Regions from separate parts of the Mammaliicoccus vitulinus genome, predicted to be linked through region 3. Evidence: riboswitches for the same ligand, from Rfam matches in the RefSeq annotation. Region 3 holds a riboswitch; each other region holds the start of a gene.
What was found. Region 3 has a riboswitch for thiamine pyrophosphate ahead of thiD (bifunctional hydroxymethylpyrimidine kinase/phosphomethylpyrimidine kinase). Riboswitches for the same ligand answer to the same signal wherever they lie in the genome.
Positions count from the first base shown of each region.

Region 1: another riboswitch for thiamine pyrophosphate. It lies ahead of thiW (energy coupling factor transporter S component ThiW); the one in region 3 lies ahead of thiD (bifunctional hydroxymethylpyrimidine kinase/phosphomethylpyrimidine kinase).
Region 2: another riboswitch for thiamine pyrophosphate. It lies ahead of PYW35_RS01720 (thiamine phosphate synthase); the one in region 3 lies ahead of thiD (bifunctional hydroxymethylpyrimidine kinase/phosphomethylpyrimidine kinase).
Region 4: another riboswitch for thiamine pyrophosphate. It lies ahead of tenA (thiaminase II); the one in region 3 lies ahead of thiD (bifunctional hydroxymethylpyrimidine kinase/phosphomethylpyrimidine kinase).

Region 1 is NZ_CP118974.1:1,490,314-1,495,183, reverse strand. Features, by position in the region: gene miaB (tRNA (N6-isopentenyl adenosine(37)-C2)-methylthiotransferase MiaB) at 106-1,641, shown strand; gene PYW35_RS07520 (YlbF/YmcA family competence regulator) at 1,642-2,073, shown strand; TPP riboswitch at 2,083-2,174, shown strand; gene thiW (energy coupling factor transporter S component ThiW) at 2,240-2,737, shown strand; gene mutS (DNA mismatch repair protein MutS) at 2,860-4,870, shown strand, end outside.
Region 2 is NZ_CP118974.1:374,461-379,330, reverse strand. Features, by position in the region: gene PYW35_RS01735 (hypothetical protein) at 94-426, opposite strand; gene PYW35_RS01730 (YflT domain-containing protein) at 676-1,005, opposite strand; gene PYW35_RS01725 (hypothetical protein) at 1,025-1,420, opposite strand; TPP riboswitch at 1,584-1,692, shown strand; gene PYW35_RS01720 (thiamine phosphate synthase) at 1,747-2,340, shown strand; gene thiO (glycine oxidase ThiO) at 2,333-3,439, shown strand; gene thiS (sulfur carrier protein ThiS) at 3,436-3,636, shown strand; gene PYW35_RS01705 (thiazole synthase) at 3,638-4,405, shown strand; gene PYW35_RS01700 (ThiF family adenylyltransferase) at 4,405-4,870, shown strand, end outside.
Region 3 is NZ_CP118974.1:727,016-731,885, reverse strand. Features, by position in the region: gene yidC (membrane protein insertase YidC) at 1-608, opposite strand, end outside; gene thiE (thiamine phosphate synthase) at 690-1,331, opposite strand; gene thiM (hydroxyethylthiazole kinase) at 1,332-2,123, opposite strand; gene thiD (bifunctional hydroxymethylpyrimidine kinase/phosphomethylpyrimidine kinase) at 2,116-2,928, opposite strand; TPP riboswitch at 3,044-3,142, opposite strand; partial or broken gene PYW35_RS13290 (aggregation-promoting factor C-terminal-like domain-containing protein) at 3,268-3,540, opposite strand; gene PYW35_RS03570 (single-stranded DNA-binding protein) at 4,504-4,870, opposite strand, start outside.
Region 4 is NZ_CP118974.1:325,744-330,613, forward strand. Features, by position in the region: gene PYW35_RS01510 (YbfB/YjiJ family MFS transporter) at 1-66, shown strand, start outside; gene PYW35_RS01515 (DUF2200 domain-containing protein) at 194-550, shown strand; gene PYW35_RS01520 (epoxyqueuosine reductase QueH) at 816-1,547, shown strand; TPP riboswitch at 1,614-1,721, shown strand; gene tenA (thiaminase II) at 1,789-2,466, shown strand; gene PYW35_RS01530 (GNAT family N-acetyltransferase) at 3,084-3,776, opposite strand; gene PYW35_RS01535 (phosphatase PAP2 family protein) at 3,828-4,403, opposite strand; gene PYW35_RS01540 (winged helix-turn-helix transcriptional regulator) at 4,574-4,870, shown strand.

The sequences.
Region 1 (4,870 bases), 760 kb from region 3:
TTCTCTATTCATGAAAGTGCAAAAATGTTCAAACATTTTTGCACTTTGTGTTGAACTCTAATATAATATATAGGTATAAATATATGGGCAGAAAGGGTTTTGACATTGAATGAAGAGCAAAGAAAACATGGTGCTAATGCGAAGACAGAACCTAATTTAGAAAAGGATTATAGCAAATATTTCGAACATGTTTATCAACCGCCAAACTTAAAGGACGCTAAACAAAGAGGGGAATCTCAAGTTGAATATCATGATGATTTTAAAATAGATGAGCGACATAGAGGAATGGGGAAAGGTCGTAAATTCTATATTAGAACATATGGTTGCCAAATGAATGAACATGATACAGAAGTTATGGCAGGAATATTCCAAGCTTTAGGCTTCGCACCAACAAATTCAGTTGACGATGCAGATGTGATTTTATTGAATACATGTGCGATTAGGGAAAATGCTGAAAATAAAGTTTTTAGCGAAATAGGGAATCTAAAACATCTTAAACAAGAAAGACCAGATTGTTTAATTGGTGTATGTGGTTGTATGTCTCAAGAAGAATCCGTCGTAAATAAAATTCTTAAATCATATCAAAATGTTGATATGATTTTTGGAACACATAATATTCATAGATTGCCAGAAATTTTAGAAGAAGCATATATGTCTAAAGCAATGGTAGTTGAAGTGTGGTCTAAAGAAGGCGACGTTATAGAGAATTTACCTAAAGTCAGAAATGGCAGAATTAAAGCATGGGTAAATATTATGTACGGCTGCGATAAATTTTGTACATACTGTATTGTGCCTTTTACGCGTGGTAAAGAGAGAAGTCGTATGCCAGAAGAAATTATTGCTGAAGTTAGAGATTTAGCACGTCAAGGTTATCAAGAAATTTGTCTATTAGGGCAAAACGTTAATGCATATGGTAAAGATATTGAAGGGCTAGAGTATGGATTAGGCGATTTATTATATGACATCACTAAAATAGATATACCAAGAGTTCGTTTTACAACAAGTCATCCATGGGATTTCGATGACCGTTTAATTGAGGTGATCGCGAACGGTGGTAACATCGTGCCTCATATACATTTACCTGTTCAATCTGGTAATAATCAAGTGTTGAAAATAATGGGTCGTAAATATACCCGTGAAAGTTATCTTGAGCTTGTTCAAAAAATTAGAGCAGCAATACCAGATGTTGCATTGACAACTGATATCATTGTTGGCTATCCTAATGAGACAGAAGAACAATTTTTAGAAACGATTAAGCTTTACCATGAAGTTGGTTTTGAGCATGCATATACTTACGTTTACTCACCTAGAGAAGGTACACCAGCTGCTAAAATGAAAGATAACGTTCCTGACAAAGAGAAAAAAGAACGTCTTCAAAGATTAAATAAAGTTGTTGGAGAATATACCGCTAAATCATTGAAACCATACGAAGGACATGAAGTATATGTTCTATGTGAAGGTTCTAGTAAACGAGATGACGCGGTAATGGCTGGGTACACTGAAAAAAATAAATTAGTAAACTTTAAAGCATCCAAAGATGTAATTGGAAAAATCGTAAAAGTTAAAATAATTGAAGCGAAACAATATTCATTGAATGGTGAATTTATAGAGATTGTATCTAAAGAAAAGGTGGTACATTAAATGTATACAAAAGATGATATTCTTGATCAAGCGCGCAAACTGGGTAAAATGATGTCTGAAACAGAAGAAGTGGAATTTTTTAAACGTGCTGAAGCTCAAATACATGAGAATCAAACAGTTAGAGAGAAAATGGCTAGTCTGAAGTCTTTGCAAAAACAAGCTGTTAATTTCCAAAACTACGGGAAAGATAAAGCATTAGCGATGGTCGAAGAAAAAATAAAAAATATTGAAAAAGAATTAGATGAAATGCCTATCGTAAGTGAATTTAAAGAAGCTCAAGTTGAAGTAAATGAACTTTTACAAATGGTATCTCATTCAATTAGTCATACAGTTACAAATGAAATTATTGAATCAACTGGTGGCAATCAATTAACTGGTGAAACAGGTGCTGCTGTGAATAATGCACCTAACACGAGTAGCTGTTCACATTAATAAAGAAAATTTTTGCACACACGGTGTCCTATGAGGCTGAGATCATACGTGTATATTTGAACCAGATCATGCTGGCGTAAAGATTGTGCAACTAAAGATTATATACACTCATAATCATTAGTCTGCCAATGCGTAGGCTAATGATTTTTTTAGGAGGCAATATAATATGAAGACTAAGTTAATGACTTTAACAGCTATATTAACGACAATCAATGTTGTGCTGAGTACATTTGTAACAATCCCAATTGGACCTATAAAGGCATTGCCGATACAACATTTTATCAATGTCATATCAGCTGTTTTTCTAGGGCCTTGGTATGGTTTAGCACAAGCTTTGTTATCATCTTCAATTAGGAATTTACTAGGAATCGGTACGATTTTTGCTTTTCCAGGTAGCATGATTGGTGTATTATTAGCAAGTTTGCTCTATAAATATAGTCGTAAATTATATATGGCTTCCATAGGTGAAGTCATAGGCACTGGCATAATAGGAAGTTTAGTTTGTCTTCCAATTGCCTGGCTACTTGGACTAGGAGAAATGGCATTTTGGCCATTGTTTATCTCATTTTTCACGAGTAGCTTAATTGGCGCGATTGTGAGTTATATGATTTTAACAGCTTTTGAAAAAAGAGGTATACTTAAAAAATTGAAAAACGATATTTAACCATCTAAGCAATGCGTGTTTTAGATGGTTTTTTATTAAATAAATTTCACCATACTCGTTAAATGTTAGAAATTTTGATAAAATAGATAAATCGAAAGTTAAAAAAAGGAACGTGAAAAAAGATGTCTAAACCAACGCCAATGATGGCTCAATATTTAAAAATAAAATCCCAATATCAAGATACATTATTATTTTTCAGATTAGGTGACTTTTATGAAATGTTCTATGACGATGCAGTCGAAGCATCTAGAGTATTGGAAATTACTTTAACAAGAAGAGATGCGAAAAAAGACCCGATTCCAATGTGTGGTGTACCTTATCACTCCGCTTCAGGATATATAGAAAAGTTAATATCTAAAGGATACAAAGTCGCGATTTGTGAACAGATGGAAGATCCAACACAAACTAAAGGCATGGTTCGTAGAGAAGTCGTGCAAGTTATTACACCTGGTACAGTGATGGAACAAAAAGGTATGGACGAAAAAGCGAATAATTATATATTAAGTTTTATTAAAGAAGATGGTGAATTTCATTTAAGTTATTGTGATGTTACGACTGGCGAATTAAAAGTTACTTCATTTGATGATGAAACGACTTTAATGAATGAAATTACAACGATTTATCCTAATGAAATTATTGTGAACAAAATTTTACCTGATAATTTGTACAAACAAATTCAACTTATAACTGAAACAATTACTGTTGTTGATAGTTACGAAGAGCGTGAATATGAAGTTGTTACTGGAACATCTCAATCTCAAAAAAGATCATTGAATTATTTGTTAAATTATATTCATGATAATGGTAAGAGAGAGATGCCACACATAGAAGAAGTTGTTGTGTATAGAGCGCTAGATTACATGAAAATGGACTTTTATGCTAAAAGAAATCTTGAATTAACAGAGAGTATTAGACTTAAATCAAAAAAAGGTACACTTTTATGGTTAATGGATGATACGAAAACACCAATGGGCGCAAGAAGATTAAAACAGTGGATTGATAGACCGTTAATCAAACTACGAGACATTGAACAAAGATTAGATGCGGTTGAACAATTGGTTAATGGCTTTATCGAACGAGACGAGTTAAGAAGTTATTTAAATATGGTTTATGATATAGAACGATTAGTTGGAAGAGTGAGTTATGGCAATGTGAATGCAAAAGACTTAGTCCAATTAAATTATTCGATTAAACAAATTCCATACATTAAAGAAATTATAGAGCGTTTAGATTCTCATTCTATCGATCGATTTAAAGCGCTTGAACCACTTAAAGATTTAGAACAGCTATTAGAAGATAGTTTAGTTGAAGATCCACCCTTATCAGTAAAAGAAGGTGGAATATTTAAAAAAGGATATCATGAAGCACTTGATCAATATAAAGAAGCATCTACAAACGGTAAACAATGGATTGCAGAATTACAGCTGAAAGAAAGAGAAAGAACAGGTGTAAAATCATTAAAAGTAAGCTTTAATAAAGTGTTTGGCTATTATATTGAAATTACGAAGGCTAATGTAAACAATATAGATACTGATGCACTTGGATATCAACGTAAACAAACGTTATCCAATGCTGAAAGATATATTACGGAAGAACTTAAAGAAAAAGAATCTATTATATTAGGTGCAGAAGATAAAGCGATAGAATTAGAGTATCAATTATTCTTAGAATTAAGACAAGAAGTAAAAGCCTATACTGAAAAATTACAAGCACAAGCTAAATTGTTGTCCGAAATAGACTGCTTACAAAGCTTTGCTGAAATTGCTCAAAAGTATCATTATACGCGACCGATATTTAGTGAAGATAAGACATTATCATTAAAATCATCTCGTCATCCTGTAGTTGAAAGAGTAATGGATCACAATGATTATGTACCAAATGATTGTTATTTGGATAAAGAAGGCTTTATTTATTTAATCACTGGACCTAATATGTCTGGTAAAAGTACATATATGCGACAAATTGCAATAATCAGCATTATGGCACAAATGGGTGCATACGTACCGGCAGATTATGCACAATTACCTATATTTGATCAAATATTTACAAGAATAGGTGCTGCAGATGATTTAGTATCTGGTAAAAGTACATTTATGGTTGAAATGTTAGAAGCGGAGAAAGCGATGGTTGGTG
Region 2 (4,870 bases), 350 kb from region 3:
AAATTAAAAAGAAAGTATTACTAAATCGAAGCTATTAGGAAGGAAACAATCACATATCTTATCAATATAATCGTTTGAATTACATTATACCTACTATAATCTTGTGTTTTGAAAAACACTATTTAAATACAAGCAAATCTCATTGATTCTACAAACACTTGCATTAAGCGAAGTAGAATTCTGTTTTAATACTAATAAACTTTTGTCATCTACATGTTTCTTTACAGTTACGACAATAAATACCGAATTGTAAAATTCAGTCGAATCGCTAAGAGACTCTCCAAACCTCTCATCAATATCATCCTGTAAATCTTTAACATTTAAATCTTCAGGAATCGCATATTCCTCAGTCCTAAATACGCCACCTTTACCATCGGTGATGTACCCCTCTAAATCGTACAGTTCTAACTTAATAATCTTATACATACATCCTCCCTTTCAAGAGTGAATTATAGGTTACACTTACATTATATATAATTACCATTTAATGTCAACTACTTTTTATAAAGTTTTTATATAATTTTTCAAGAATACGTTAGAATACCCTTTTTATAGGTGATTTATTAGGTAACAAGCGTCCAAATTCTTGAATTAATGTACTAAATTTCATAATAAAAACACTCCAATTATTCTTTGGAGTGTTTCTTTTGCTCTATACTTTCATTACCTATCCTATTACAACGCACCTTTTATTCTTTGATCTGTTACAATCAACAGCACGTTTCCTTGCTCTATTTCTTTTATATATTTTTCCGCTTCTTCTTTTTTTACATTAAGTATTTCTAATTTTCTTAGAAATTCATCTTCTTTATATGTGTAACCACCTATATCTTGTCTATTATAATTCACATTTTCTAATTCGGTTTGGCTAACAATCTTTTCTGTGTGTTCTTCGCTTGATGACAATACATAAATATCTTTTTGGCTAATGCCTGTGTCTTTCAGCGTATTAAGATCCGCTTCTAAGTCTTTTTCATTTGTATATACTTTTACAACAGGGTTCATAAATACAACCTCCATCCAATTACTTATTATGTGTTTTTAAATCATTATAGCGTTCTTTAGATATATAGAAATTACTGTTGTCTATGATGAAATCAAAGACTTCTTCTTTCGTAATTCCATTTGGTAATTCGTACGTAACTTCTATTCTTTCATCTTCAATAGCATCTACTAATTTGATTTGTTCGGGCTGAACGGCTATTGCCCTTTTATTATATTTCAGTTTAATGTCCGTTTTCCGTTCTTCAATCAACTGTAATTGATCGATTTTAAATGCTGCGTTAACGAGTTCTTTTATTCTTTGTTCTCTTTTACGTACGCTTCTTCTTTTTTTGAAATCTTTAATATATTTCATTCTAAGAATAAGGTATAAAATCAAAATAATAATTAATGATACGATAAATAAAAGTGTACCCATCTCTCATCCCACCTTTTATGTTATAAACTCTTCAAACGTGTATAATAATCTTGTTATTATATGTTTTAATTCCCTTTATTATTTTTATTAAACTCCATGCTCTTTTACTTTTCTATTTGAACATTCAAACTATTATATGTACAATGAAATTAATAATTAAATAAGTAACCACTGGAAGTGCCTTATTAGAGGCTGAGACTAAAGTAGTGACTTTGGGATTCCCTGAACCTGATCCAGTTCATACTGGCGTAGGAAAGTGGCGTATCTAAAGAAGCTAATTTTTGCGCTATTTTTCTATCTAGAGAAATAGCGCTTTTTTATTTGGAGTGATTCAATTGTTTATTGCCGTTTCACCGTACAAGTATTTGGAACATATTGATTTAGATCATTACATTAGCATTTCTAAGGAGATTGATTTGTTATTGCTCAGAGTGCCTATGAGTCGTGATTCGCTATGTCATTCTATTGAGTATTTAATGGACCATGGTTTTCCTAAAAATAAATTAATGATTCATTCAGATACTTCTCTGCTTGAATTATATGACTTAAGTTTTATTCATTTTCGAGAAAATGATGCGCAAGCTTTTCTATATAAACAAAGTCATGCTCATATTTCAGTGAGCATGTCGACACATTCATCTGAGAGCATTCAACAAGCGCAAATGCATCATTTAGATTTTGTGTTCTTTGGCCACATCTTTGAATCAACTTCTAAAGAAGGCTATGTTCCTAGGACAGCTGCAGAAATCAAACGTGCTACTTCTATTGATATACCTATTTTTGCAATTGGTGGTATTGATCAACATTCTCTTCAATTTCTTCCTAAAGGTTTTCAAGGCATTTGTGCAATTTCGTTTTTCAGAGATTCTAGTACCAAAGAAATTGATTCTTTAAGAAAGGTGTGGAATGCATATGTATGATGTGGTAATTATCGGTTCTGGTGTGATTGGTATGTCTATTGCACGAACGCTAAGTGATAAGGATTCTTTATCTATTGCCGTAATTGACCGAGATGTCCCTGGTTTACATGCTTCATATAAAGCTGGTGGCATGTTAGGTGCTCAAAATGAATTTGTACAAGATACAGCTCTTTACCAACTTGCATTACGTTCAAGAGATTATTTCAAATCTTTGAGCCAAGATTTATACAAAGAAACAAATATTAATATCGATTATCAAGAACATGGCTTAATTAAAATGGCTGCATCAGAAGATGATATTGAATGTTTAAAAGCACAATATCACTTTTTGAATCAGCGAGATCGTTCTGTGACAACGCTTAGTGAAAATAGTTTAAAAGACCTTTGTAACGACTCAATTGATTTCAATCATCATGCCATTTACATTCCTAATGATGGTCAAATTAATGCTTCTAAATATACGAAAGCATTGTTGAAATCTATTAACAATAAAGGCATTGACCGCTTATATCATACCGAGGTCAAATCTTTAAAGCGTTTGAAAGACTGTTATAAAGTTCAAACTTCTCACAGCATTTTGCTTGCCAAAAAAGTTGTTGTAGCTGGAGGTGCATGGAGTAATGACTTACTAGAAAACTATCAAATCGAACCTAAAGTAACAGGGGTTAAAGGTGAAGTGTTGTTACTAGAGCATGAACATCTTAACTTAAAACAAACTTTGTTTATGACGAATGGCTGTTATATCGTACCTAAACGAGGCAATAGATTTTTAGTAGGTGCGACGAGTTATGTAGATGATTATTCTGTTGGTACTTCAACTGAAGGAGAACAATGGTTATTTAACAAAGCAGCCGCATATATTCCACTGTTAAACAGCAGCAACATTATTCATAAATGGTCAGGTATTAGACCATACACTGATCATGAGTGGCCAATCATGGATGAAATAGATAATGGACTGTTTCTCGTTACTGGCCATTATAGAAATGGCATTTTACTTTCACCGATCATTGGAAAGCTCATGGCAGAATGGATCGTCAATGATCAACCACCATCATTAATTAAAGATTTTAAAGCTAAAAGGAGTGTTCATTTATGAAATGTATCATTAATGGAGATGAATTTAATTTCGATGAGGCATTAACTTTGTCGGACTTACTACAGTCACTGGAATTAGATCAAGAAAGAATCATCGTGGAGTGGAACGACACACTTGTTAAAAATGATCAGTTTAATGAAATTGTCGTTAGAGAATCAGATCGATTAGAATTATTAGAATTTGTTGGAGGCGGATAAAATGTTAAAAATAGGACCATATGAATTAAACTCAAGATTATTATTAGGCACTGGTAAATTTGAAGATGAACAAACGCAATCGGAAGCCATTGAAGCTTCTGGGACAGAAGTCCTTACATTTGCTGTTAGACGAATGAATTTATACGACAAATCACTTCCTAACCCGTTGGCTAACGTAGATTTAGAAAAATTTATTACGTTCCCTAATACTGCTGGTGCTCATACGGCAGAGGAAGCTGTGCGCATCGCAGAAATTGCGAATCATGCTGGCTTATGTAACCTTATTAAAGTAGAAGTTATTGGAGATGACAAAACGTTATTGCCTGATCCAATTGAAACATACAGAGCTTGTGAAATACTATTAGAAAAAGGTTATATCGTTTGTCCATATATTTCATGTGATGTTGTCTTAGCTAAACGATTAGAAGCATTAGGTGTGCACGCGATTATGCCACTCGCTTCTCCAATCGGTACAGGTAGAGGTATCAATAACCCACTGAATTTAAGATATATAGTTGAACAATCTAACGTGCCTGTCATTGTAGATGCGGGTATTGGTTCTCCAAAAGATGCTTGCTTTGCTATGGAACTCGGCGCAGATGCAATTTTATTAAACACAGCTATTTCCGGTGCTAAAGATCCAGTAATGATGGCTAAAGCTATGAAATTAGGTATAGAAGCTGGTCAATTAAGTTACAGTGCTGGTAGAATTCCTGTTAAATATACCGCTCAAGCATCTAGCCCTACAGAAGGTTTAGGATTCTTATAATGAATCGTTATGAAAGACAAATGAAGTATCAACAATTTGGAGAACAAAGCCAAATACAACTACAACAAACGAATATTTTAATTATGGGTGCTGGTGCGCTCGGAAGTCATGTCGCTGAATTGTTAGCCCGAATGGGTGCGCACAAATTATCCATTATCGACATGGACATTGTAGAGTTATCTAACCTACATCGACAAGCACTTTACGATGAGCATGATGCCAAAGAAATGTTACCTAAAGTATTCGCATTGAAAGAAAAAATAAAGCACATTAATCACAATGTTGAATTAAATGCGATCCATCAAGAAATCACACCTCATAATATAGAAGACATCATTAGCAACATACAACCTGATATAGTGATAGATGGCATGGACCAGTTTGATATGCGCTTTTTAATCAATGAAGCTTGTCATAAACTACACATCCCATGGATTTATGGCGCTGCAGTCGGAAGTAAAGGAA
Region 3 (4,870 bases):
TTTTGTTCATCAGGAACATTTGCATATTTCATTGATACAAATGCTTGCAACGCATAAATAATACCTGCAATGATTGTAACGTAAAGGTCTGGTAAAGTTAAATTAAACCATAAGAAATTAGGATATTCTGTAATCCCACCTTCTGTAGGGTATTTTAATACATAGAACAGACCCATAACGATTGGCATTTGAATGACAATTGGTAAACAACCCATATTCATCGGATTAATACCATGTTTCTTGTATAAAGCCATCATTTCTTGATTGGCTTCCATTTTTTCTTCTTGCGTACGAGAACGTTTAACTTTCTCTTGAATTGCTTCCATTTCTGGTTTAGCAAGTTTCATTTTTTCACGCATTAATTTTTGATTTTTATACGTCTTCATCATAAATGGGAATAACGCAAAACGAACAATTAATGTTAATACTATAATAGCTAGACCATAGTCATTATTCAAATGAGCACCAAGCCAATGAATGACACTATCCATTGGTTTTACGAATGTATTATAAAAGAACCCATCCCTATTCTCAGGTTTAGAATAATCACAACCAGCTAGCACAACCATTACACCAAATAATAATGGCCACAAAGCTTTTTTCTTCATTTTTCCACCTCTATTGATATACTCACATAAAGGTTATTCTATCATAGAATGATGACAACATAAATCAATATATTAATTTTATTAAAGATTTTTATATTGATTATGAAAGCCCTTCACAGTTTGTTCAATATTTCCACTTCTTGCAATTGCTGAAATTACACTGACACCATTTGCACCAGCATCAACTAAAGGTGCTACATCTACTTCTGTGATACCACCTATAGCGACAATTGGTATTTCATTATCAATTTCCCTAAGATTTTTGATTAAATCATACCCACCTTCTTCTCCAGCATCAGCTTTAGAGTTTGTAGAATGTATTGGGCCTGTACCGATGTAATCTACTTCTGTAATATCTGATTGCTGATATTCTTCTCTATTAGCGACACTTAGACCGATAATTTTACCTTTAAATTTATTTTTAAATTCAGACACATTGCGATCATCTTGACCAACATGTATCCCATCAGCATTTAATTTTACAGCTAAATCTACATCATCATTTACTATAAAAGGTACTTCATACTTTTTACATAGTTCAAATAATTCTTTAGCGAGCACTTCTTTTTCTAATCCTTTTTTACTATTTTTTCCTTTTTCACGAAACTGAAACATCGTAATGCCACCTATTAATGCTTGCTCAACGACCTTGTATAAATCACCGTTAGGCACATCTTGACTTCCTGCAATAAAATATACTTTCAAAGTATTTATATTGAACATTTATTTCACTTCTTTCACATTCTTTTTCTCTGCTACTTGTTCATCTGTTATTATATTTAATTGGTCTATAAAAGCAATTTGGAATGTTCCAGGTAAATGAGCGCCAGGCTGTTGGCTTGCTAACTCACTTGCAATATTATAAGTTGATAAAGCTTCTTCTAAAAGTTCTATTTTTATAGATTTTTCGTTAGATAAAAATGCAGCTACAACAGCACCTAATAAACAACCTCCACCAGTCACTTTAGTCAACATTTCACTGCCGTTATGCAATTCTATAATTTTATTATTACAGGCAATAACATCTACTTTTCCAGTTAAAATAATTGGTAAATTTAATTGTTGATGTGCTTTTTTGGCGATTTTAACAGCGTCTAAAGAACCATCACTGTCAGTACCTTTCATCGTCGTATCTTCTTCGATAAGTGCCAATATTTCAGATGCATTACCTCGAATGACATCTACAACTTCATCATTTAATAAAGTTGTACAGAAAGTCTTTCTTAACAGTGATGCACCTACTGCTACTGGATCTAGAATAACTGGCACGCCATGTTCGTGCATAATTGCAGCATACTCTTTCATATCATATGCTTTATTTGTTGTAATCGTGCCGATATTAATTAAAAAGGCACCAGCTGCTTTTGAAAATTCTTCTGCTTCATCAGGTTCTTCACTCATAGCAGGACTAACACCTAACGATATTAATCCATTCGCCGTAAAATTCTTAACTACATCATTTGTATAACAAACGATTAATGGACTGTTTTCTCTTATTTGTTTTAGTTTACTCATAATCTAATCCCTCGATTTTTTGATATGCAAAGTGATTTACTGGTCCTCTGCCTTTACCGATTTCAGGCGTGTGTTTAATTGCTAAAGTAATAAATCTCTTTGCTACTTCCACCGCTTCTTCTATGGCATGACCTTTCGCTAACTCCGCAGTTATTACAGCACTGAAAGTACATCCTGTGCCATGCGTATGTTTTGTACTAAATCTTTCACTTGTCCAAGTTCTCATGCCATTATTTGTGAATAAATAATCAATTGCATCACCTTCTAGATGTCCACCTTTTATGACGACTCCTTTAGATCCAATTTCATTTAAGAAAAAGTCACCAGCTTTTTTGATTTCCTCTTCAGTTTGAATTTTAAAACCAGTAATGTCTTCCGCTTCAGGAATATTTGGTGTAACGACAGTAGCTTTAGGTAATAATATTTCCTGCAATTTACGCTTACCTTTATCATCCATCAATGAATCACCGCTTTTAGCAACCATTACTGGATCAATAACATATGGTTTACCCGATTGTTCTATAAACGGTTTGATGACGTTCATCATATCTTCTGATGCTATCATACCTGTTTTAATAGCGTGTGGCGCTTCATCATCGAACACACTCTTTAACTGACTTTCTATAACTTCAACAGGTAAATGGTAAACATCTTGAACCCCTAATGTATTTTGGGAAACTATACTCGTTGCTACGGCCATACCATAAACACCAGAAGCTTGAAAAGATTTTAAATCAGCCATTATACCTGCTCCACCTGTTGGATCAGTACCAGCTATTGTTAATGCTATGTTTGGTTTTTTCATGCTATTCCACCTCAAATTTATTTTTTAATAATTTATTATATCTCTACATAGTTATTGTTTAGTTCATAAAAAAATGACCTCTTTTGTAAAAAAGAAGTCAATTAAGTGTATAACATACGTTAATTGACTACTTTCCTACGTTGGCATTATCCAAATCAGGTGTTAAGGGACTGATTAATATCATCTCAGCCAACAGGCGCCCCTAGTAGTCATTTATCTATTTAGTTAATTTAAGATTATCAAATTGAAGCTACACGGTCAAATTAAAAAATCGCCTAGGATATTTCCTAGACGATTGGATTAATACATATTAAGTCACTTTGAATTAAAGTGTATGGCTTACCACCAGTTATTTTGAGAACGGAATGCTAATGCAGCATCTACTGAACCATAACGTTGTTTCGCGTAGTTTAACATACCTTTAGTTTGTTGTTCTACTGAACCAGTTCCCCAACCTTCTTTAGTTTGACCAAGACCTCTGTAGCCATTAGGACTTACAGCATTTGGATTACCACTTGATTCAGGTAAAACGATTGTATTCCACATAGCTTCAGTACCACCTGCAGCCAAGAATTGAGCTTTTGTTGATCCACCAGTGCTAGCTGTTGAAGTTTGAGTTGTTCTAACTTTTTGAGCTGGCGCTTGGTAAGATTGTTGAGCTGGTGCTTGGTAGCTTTGCTGTTGAGCAGGCGCTTTATATGATTGTTGCGCTGGTGCTTTATATGATTGTTTAGGTGCTTGATAGCTTTGTTGTTGAGCTGGTGCTGCAACTTGTTCTTGAGCTTGTTGAACTGGCGCTTGTTGAGCTACTGGCGCTTGAGCTGGCTCAGCTGATTGAGCAGGCGCTTGTAATGATAATTTTTGTCCAACGATGATTAAGTCTGAAGATAAGTTGTTCCATGCTTTTAATTGAGATACTGTTACATCATATTTAGATGCAATTTTACCTAAAGTATCTCCTGAAACTACAGTATATTCTGTAGTTGATGCTGAAGCTGCTTTAGCTTCGTTAACTTTGATGACTTGGTTTGGTAAAATCAAGTTAGATTTTATACCATTTTCTGATTTAATAGCACTTACTGAAGTACCATATTGTTGTGAAATACTAAATAAAGTATCACCAGATTTAACTGTATGAGTTGCTGCATCAGCTGTAGCTGTTACCCCTGTAGTAACTGCAACTGCCGCTGTTGAAACTGCTAATAATTTTTTCATGATTGAATGTTTCCTCCTGTAAGGTTTTCACTTTTTATATGATTTTTACTTTCTAAACTATACCATTTTTTTTATTGTCATAGGTTACAGATATATGAAAAAACATCATTGAATATTACAGTTAGATTACAACAATTTTCAGACTTTATATATGTTGGAATGCTCACATAAACTGTTATGAAAGCTTTTATAAAGATTGGGCAAAATTAATTATCAGACAATTTGTCATATAGGTGTAATTTATTATACAATTGTAATCTTTTATGTATCCTTGCTGTCCTACAGCAAGACAGCAAGTTTCGGAATTTAGAATCAAGAATTATATAACTTAGATTGAAGTTTAAAATTGAAGGTATATTACTATGAGGTTGGAACTTTAGGATTGGAAGATGGATTTTCATTATTTGAACTATCTTCAATTTCTTTCATGACTTTTACAACATTACTATATTGGTTGTATATTTCATCATTAATATTATTTTCGTTATTATCTTTAGCAGTATTTTTCGCTCTTAACTTTTCTTTATTAAAATTAGAAGATAGATCGTTAGAATAACTTTCAGCACTTTCACTTATTAATTCACTTATTTCTTCTTTAGACTGAGGGATAATCGATTTACTCGATGCAGGCATATTTAAAAATTTAATCGTCTCGCAAATGATTTCTGTTATATATTGTTTCTTGTCATCTTTAATATATGCACGAGACTGTATTTGCCCCGTTAAT
Region 4 (4,870 bases), 400 kb from region 3:
TTAGTACTAGCAATAGTTGCTATATTTATAAGCCAAAGACCAGTTCAGAAGAAGTTGAAGAAGTAGGAGAAACCCAAAAACACATAGTAAAAATAAATGACCTATTGAAGAATATTGACGATGAACAAGTTCTTGAATGTGAAGTGAAATTCCAATTTTGTATATAAAAAAGAAAAAGAAGAGAGGCATAAATATGAAGAATGAAAAAATATACACGATGTCTGTATCAAGCGTATACCCGAACTACGTTGCTAAAGTAGAGAAAAAAGGAAAAACCAAAAACGACGTAGATGAAATTATCAATTGGCTCACGGGATATAGTCAGCAGGAATTAGAAGAAATATTAGCAAACAAAATTGATTTTGAAACATTCTTTAAAGAAGCACCGAATAAAAATCCTAATAGAAAACTAATTAAAGGTGTTATATGTGGCATACGCGTTGAAGAAATCGAAGAACCACTCATGCAAGAAATCAGATATTTAGACAAATTGGTTGATGAGCTAGCAAGAGGAAAGAAGAAGGAGAACATATTTAGAAAAGAGAAGTAATTCAACTATGTATTCTATTAAAAGTTATGAAAATAAAACAAATTAGCCTTCTTACTGAATGCGTTCTTTATCAAACACCACGGATATAGAGTGCGCATTGATGATATAGAACATTATTTATCAGGATATGTACAGTATCAGAAGGTGTTTAAATGATATTAACCGACTCAAATAGCTGTTTCACTATGATATTGCTATCATCTTTTTAATGGTATAAAATATTGTAAAAATAACAATATTTGGTTGAAAAGGAATGGTAATGAACGTGATTTCTGCGAATAGTATTATTGCTAAAATGAAAAATCAAAAGATTAATTATGACAAAGTGATGCGTAAGATGATTAATGAATGGCAACGTAGTGATAAGCGACCGAGCATTTTAATTCATAGTTGTTGTGCACCTTGTAGTACATATACGTTAGAGCTTTTAACGCAATATGCGGATGTGGCCATATATTTTGCGAATCCTAATATTCATCCTAAGCGTGAGTATGAAAGACGAGCAAAGGTTCAAGAAGATTTTGTTGAGCGTTTTAATGAACGGATGAATACGAACGTGAAATATATTGAAGCGCCTTATGAACCTCATAAATTTATGAAGATGGTTAAAGGCAAAGGTTTAGCTGAAGAGAATGAAGGCGGATTGAGATGTACGGCTTGTTTTGAAATGCGTTTAGAACTTGTAGCCGAAGCTGCTGCGAATCTTGGATATGATTACTTTGCCAGTGCTTTAACATTGTCTCCTAAGAAAAATGCACAATTGATTAATGAATTGGGGATGGAAGTGCAAGATATTTTTCATGTCTATTATTTACCTAGTGATTTTAAGAAGAATAAAGGTTATGAAAGGTCTATAAAGATGTGTAATGAATATGAAATTTATAGACAGTGTTATTGTGGTTGTGTGTTTGCAGCGATGAAACAAGGTATTGATTTTAAAGAAGTTAATCAAAATGCTAAAGCTTATTTAGAATCATGTAGTAAGAGTTGTTTATAATTTTGTTTGCAAATGAATCTTAAAACCGATATGTTGTAGGTGAATGAAAATTAAATATAATAAGCAATAAACCACTGGAAGTGCCTTTTAAATGGCTGAGATTAAAGTGAGACTTTAAAATTCCTTGAACCTGATCCAGCTTGTACTGGCGTAGGAAAGTGGCGTATCTTTAGTTGAAGTTTAAGTTGACGCTATTTTCTTATTGAAAATAGTGTTTTTTTTATAAAAAAGGAGGATAAAAATGAAATTTACAGATAGCGTATTTAAAAGAGTTGAACCAATATGGGAATCTTATATGAAACATCCGTTTATTCAAGGACTAGGCGATGGGACACTTGATGAAGAGAAATTTAAACATTGGCTGAAACAAGATTACGTGTATTTGATTGAATATGCGAGACTATTTTCCATTGGGGCTGCTAAATCAACAGATTTAAAGATGATGACGACTTATGCAGATCTAGCAAACGGTACGTTGCATACAGAAATGGATTTACATCGTAGTTATGCTAAACAATTTAATATATCTGAAGAAGAGCTTGAACAAACAGAACCAGCCCAAACAACAGTAGCTTATACGAGTTATATGTTAAATTTGGCCCAACAAGGTGGAATTGAGAACGTTATAGCTGCAATTTTAACGTGTACATGGAGCTATAGCTATATAGGCTTGAAGTTAGCTGAAATTGAAGGTGTAAAGGATCATCCGCTATATGGAGAATGGGTTAATATGTATGCATCTGAAGAATTTAGTACATTTAAAGAAGACTGCATTCAATTAATGGATACAGTTGCAGAAGGTAAGACTGAAGAAGAACTTAATCGTTTAGAAGATATTATTGTAAAGACAAGCTACTATGAATATATGTTCTGGGAAATGGCTGAGAATCTTGAAACATGGCCAGTACCAGTGAAATAAGTTGTTGTTTTGTAAAATCTACGATTTTGTTCGTGCATGCTTGCCTGGGGGTATGGTTCGAGCCTGTAGTCTCTCTCATACTATTCCCCCGGGCGTCAGCACTTTACAAAATCGTGGAGGAATATTTATTTTCATATATTTTTTCGTTAGTTCTTTTAAGTACATGCTGTAAGTTGCAAGACCGACTAAACAAGCAACATAGAAGGCCTGTAAGTTGCAAGACTGACGAAACAAGCAACATAGAAAGCCTGTAAGTTGCAAGACCGACCAAACAAGCAACATAGAAGGCCTGTAAGTTGCAAGACTGACGAAACAAGCAACATAGAAAGCCTGTAAGTTGCAAGACCGACCAAACAAGCAACATAGAAGGCCTGTAAGTTGCAAGACCGACCAAACAAGCAACATAGAAGGTCCGAAAGTTGCAAGACTGAGTAAACAAGCAACATTCAGCCCCCGACTCAACTCAAAATAAATAACAACTCATTGCACTGATTTATTCAGCTAGAAATGAGTTGTTATTTTTTACAAAATCGTTATCATTACAAAATCGAATTATGAGTACAAAAAAAGACACTTCGTATAATTTAATAAACAATTTTTAATATGCATATAAATATTTAAAGGATGGATAGTTTATGAATTTGTGTACCATCACTATTGAAGTTCTTTTCGTCTAACCAATGCTCATATTGTTGTTTAATATTTGGCCATTCTTTATCTATAATAGAGAACCAATCTGTATCTCTATTTCTACCTTTATATACTAACGCTTGTCGAAAAGTACCTTCATATGTAAATCCTAATCTCTTTGCTGCGCGTTTAGAAGGGTCGTTTAAACTATCACACTTCCATTCATATCGTCTATATCCTAATGTTTCAAATACGTATTTAGCGAGTAAGTACTGAACTTCAGTAGCAATGCGTGTTCTTTTTAAAAGAGGTGAATAATGGATATGGCCAACTTCAATAGATGAAGCTTTAGTATTAATACGTAGCAGTGATATTATACCTAAAGCTTTGTCAGTAGTTTTATCAACTATCGCAAAGAAATAAGGATCTTCGGAATGGATACGATTATTAATTAAAGTACTAAATTCATCTTTATCGTGAATTGGTTCATTTGGTAAGTAAGTCCAATTTAGATCATTATCTGTGTCACATAACAATTCAAATAAATCGTCTAGATGACTCGTATTTAAATGCTCTAATTTACTATATTTGCCTTCAAGCATTTCAATGCTCGGTTTATCAGCTTGTTGAAAAGATTGAACGGCGTCACCAATAGGTTGATTGTATGCATTATATCTCATATGAACATCTCCTTTATTTTTATGATAGCACAAAATTAAATAAGAGAACTTTTATGAAAGAGGATGTCTTTCCAAAATCTTATTTACAGTTAAATACACTAAATGAACGATGATTAAACTAGCTACCGTATCAGAAAAGAAATGAGCATTTAAATAAATTCTTGAACACATCATTGAAATGATTAAAATAGAAGAAATCCACTTTACGATATATGTGTTGTATAAAGCGAGCAATACAAATAAGGCTACAAATAATATTAAAGTATGCAAACTTGGAAAGCTAAATCCTTCAATTAAATCTGAAGGTCTCGGTCTTTGGATAATATATTTTAGCAATGTTCCTGTAATGAGAGCAGTAATCGTGAAAATTAAATAAGGTAAGAAGTGCTGCTTGTTATAGAAATACAAACCTATAAATATGATGCCTATTAAAAAAACTGTATGTAATGGCGAGAATATAAAAGACACGATAGATAAATAATTATGTAACCTAAATTCAATTGTATTATTTTGAATAAAATGATAAACAGCGTGATCTATCGGGTATATGTATTTAGTAAAAATAGATACAATGATTAATAGTAAAATAATTGCATAACTCATAATGAGCATTGAGTCTTTCTTCATGATGCTTATAACTCCTTTGAGTATATGATTTTAAGCTTAATTTAATTTTAAATAAAAAGCTCATTATAAACAATGAGACTTTAGAACTAACTAATATAATGAAAGAATTATGTGCTGTGTTATAGTTTAAGGAAGTTTTCAAGATGCTTTATACGAAAAGAGGTAATGTAATGCGACCGATCAATGAAGAAAAAGTCATTCATAATCTTGGACAATTAGGAGACAATTATGGTCTTTTAGTTTTGGCTAAATTGAGCAATAAAGAACAAGAGCAAAGAATCATACTCTCTGAACTCGAGCATTATAATCAACACATGATTAAACAATCACTTGAATTATTAGTAGAAAATCAATTTTTACAAGTTAGAATAGAAGAGATCATGCCACCTAATATATATTATAAGCTCACGGAACAAGGAGCATTATTAATACCTGTACTTGAACAGATCGAAGCGTTGAAAATATAA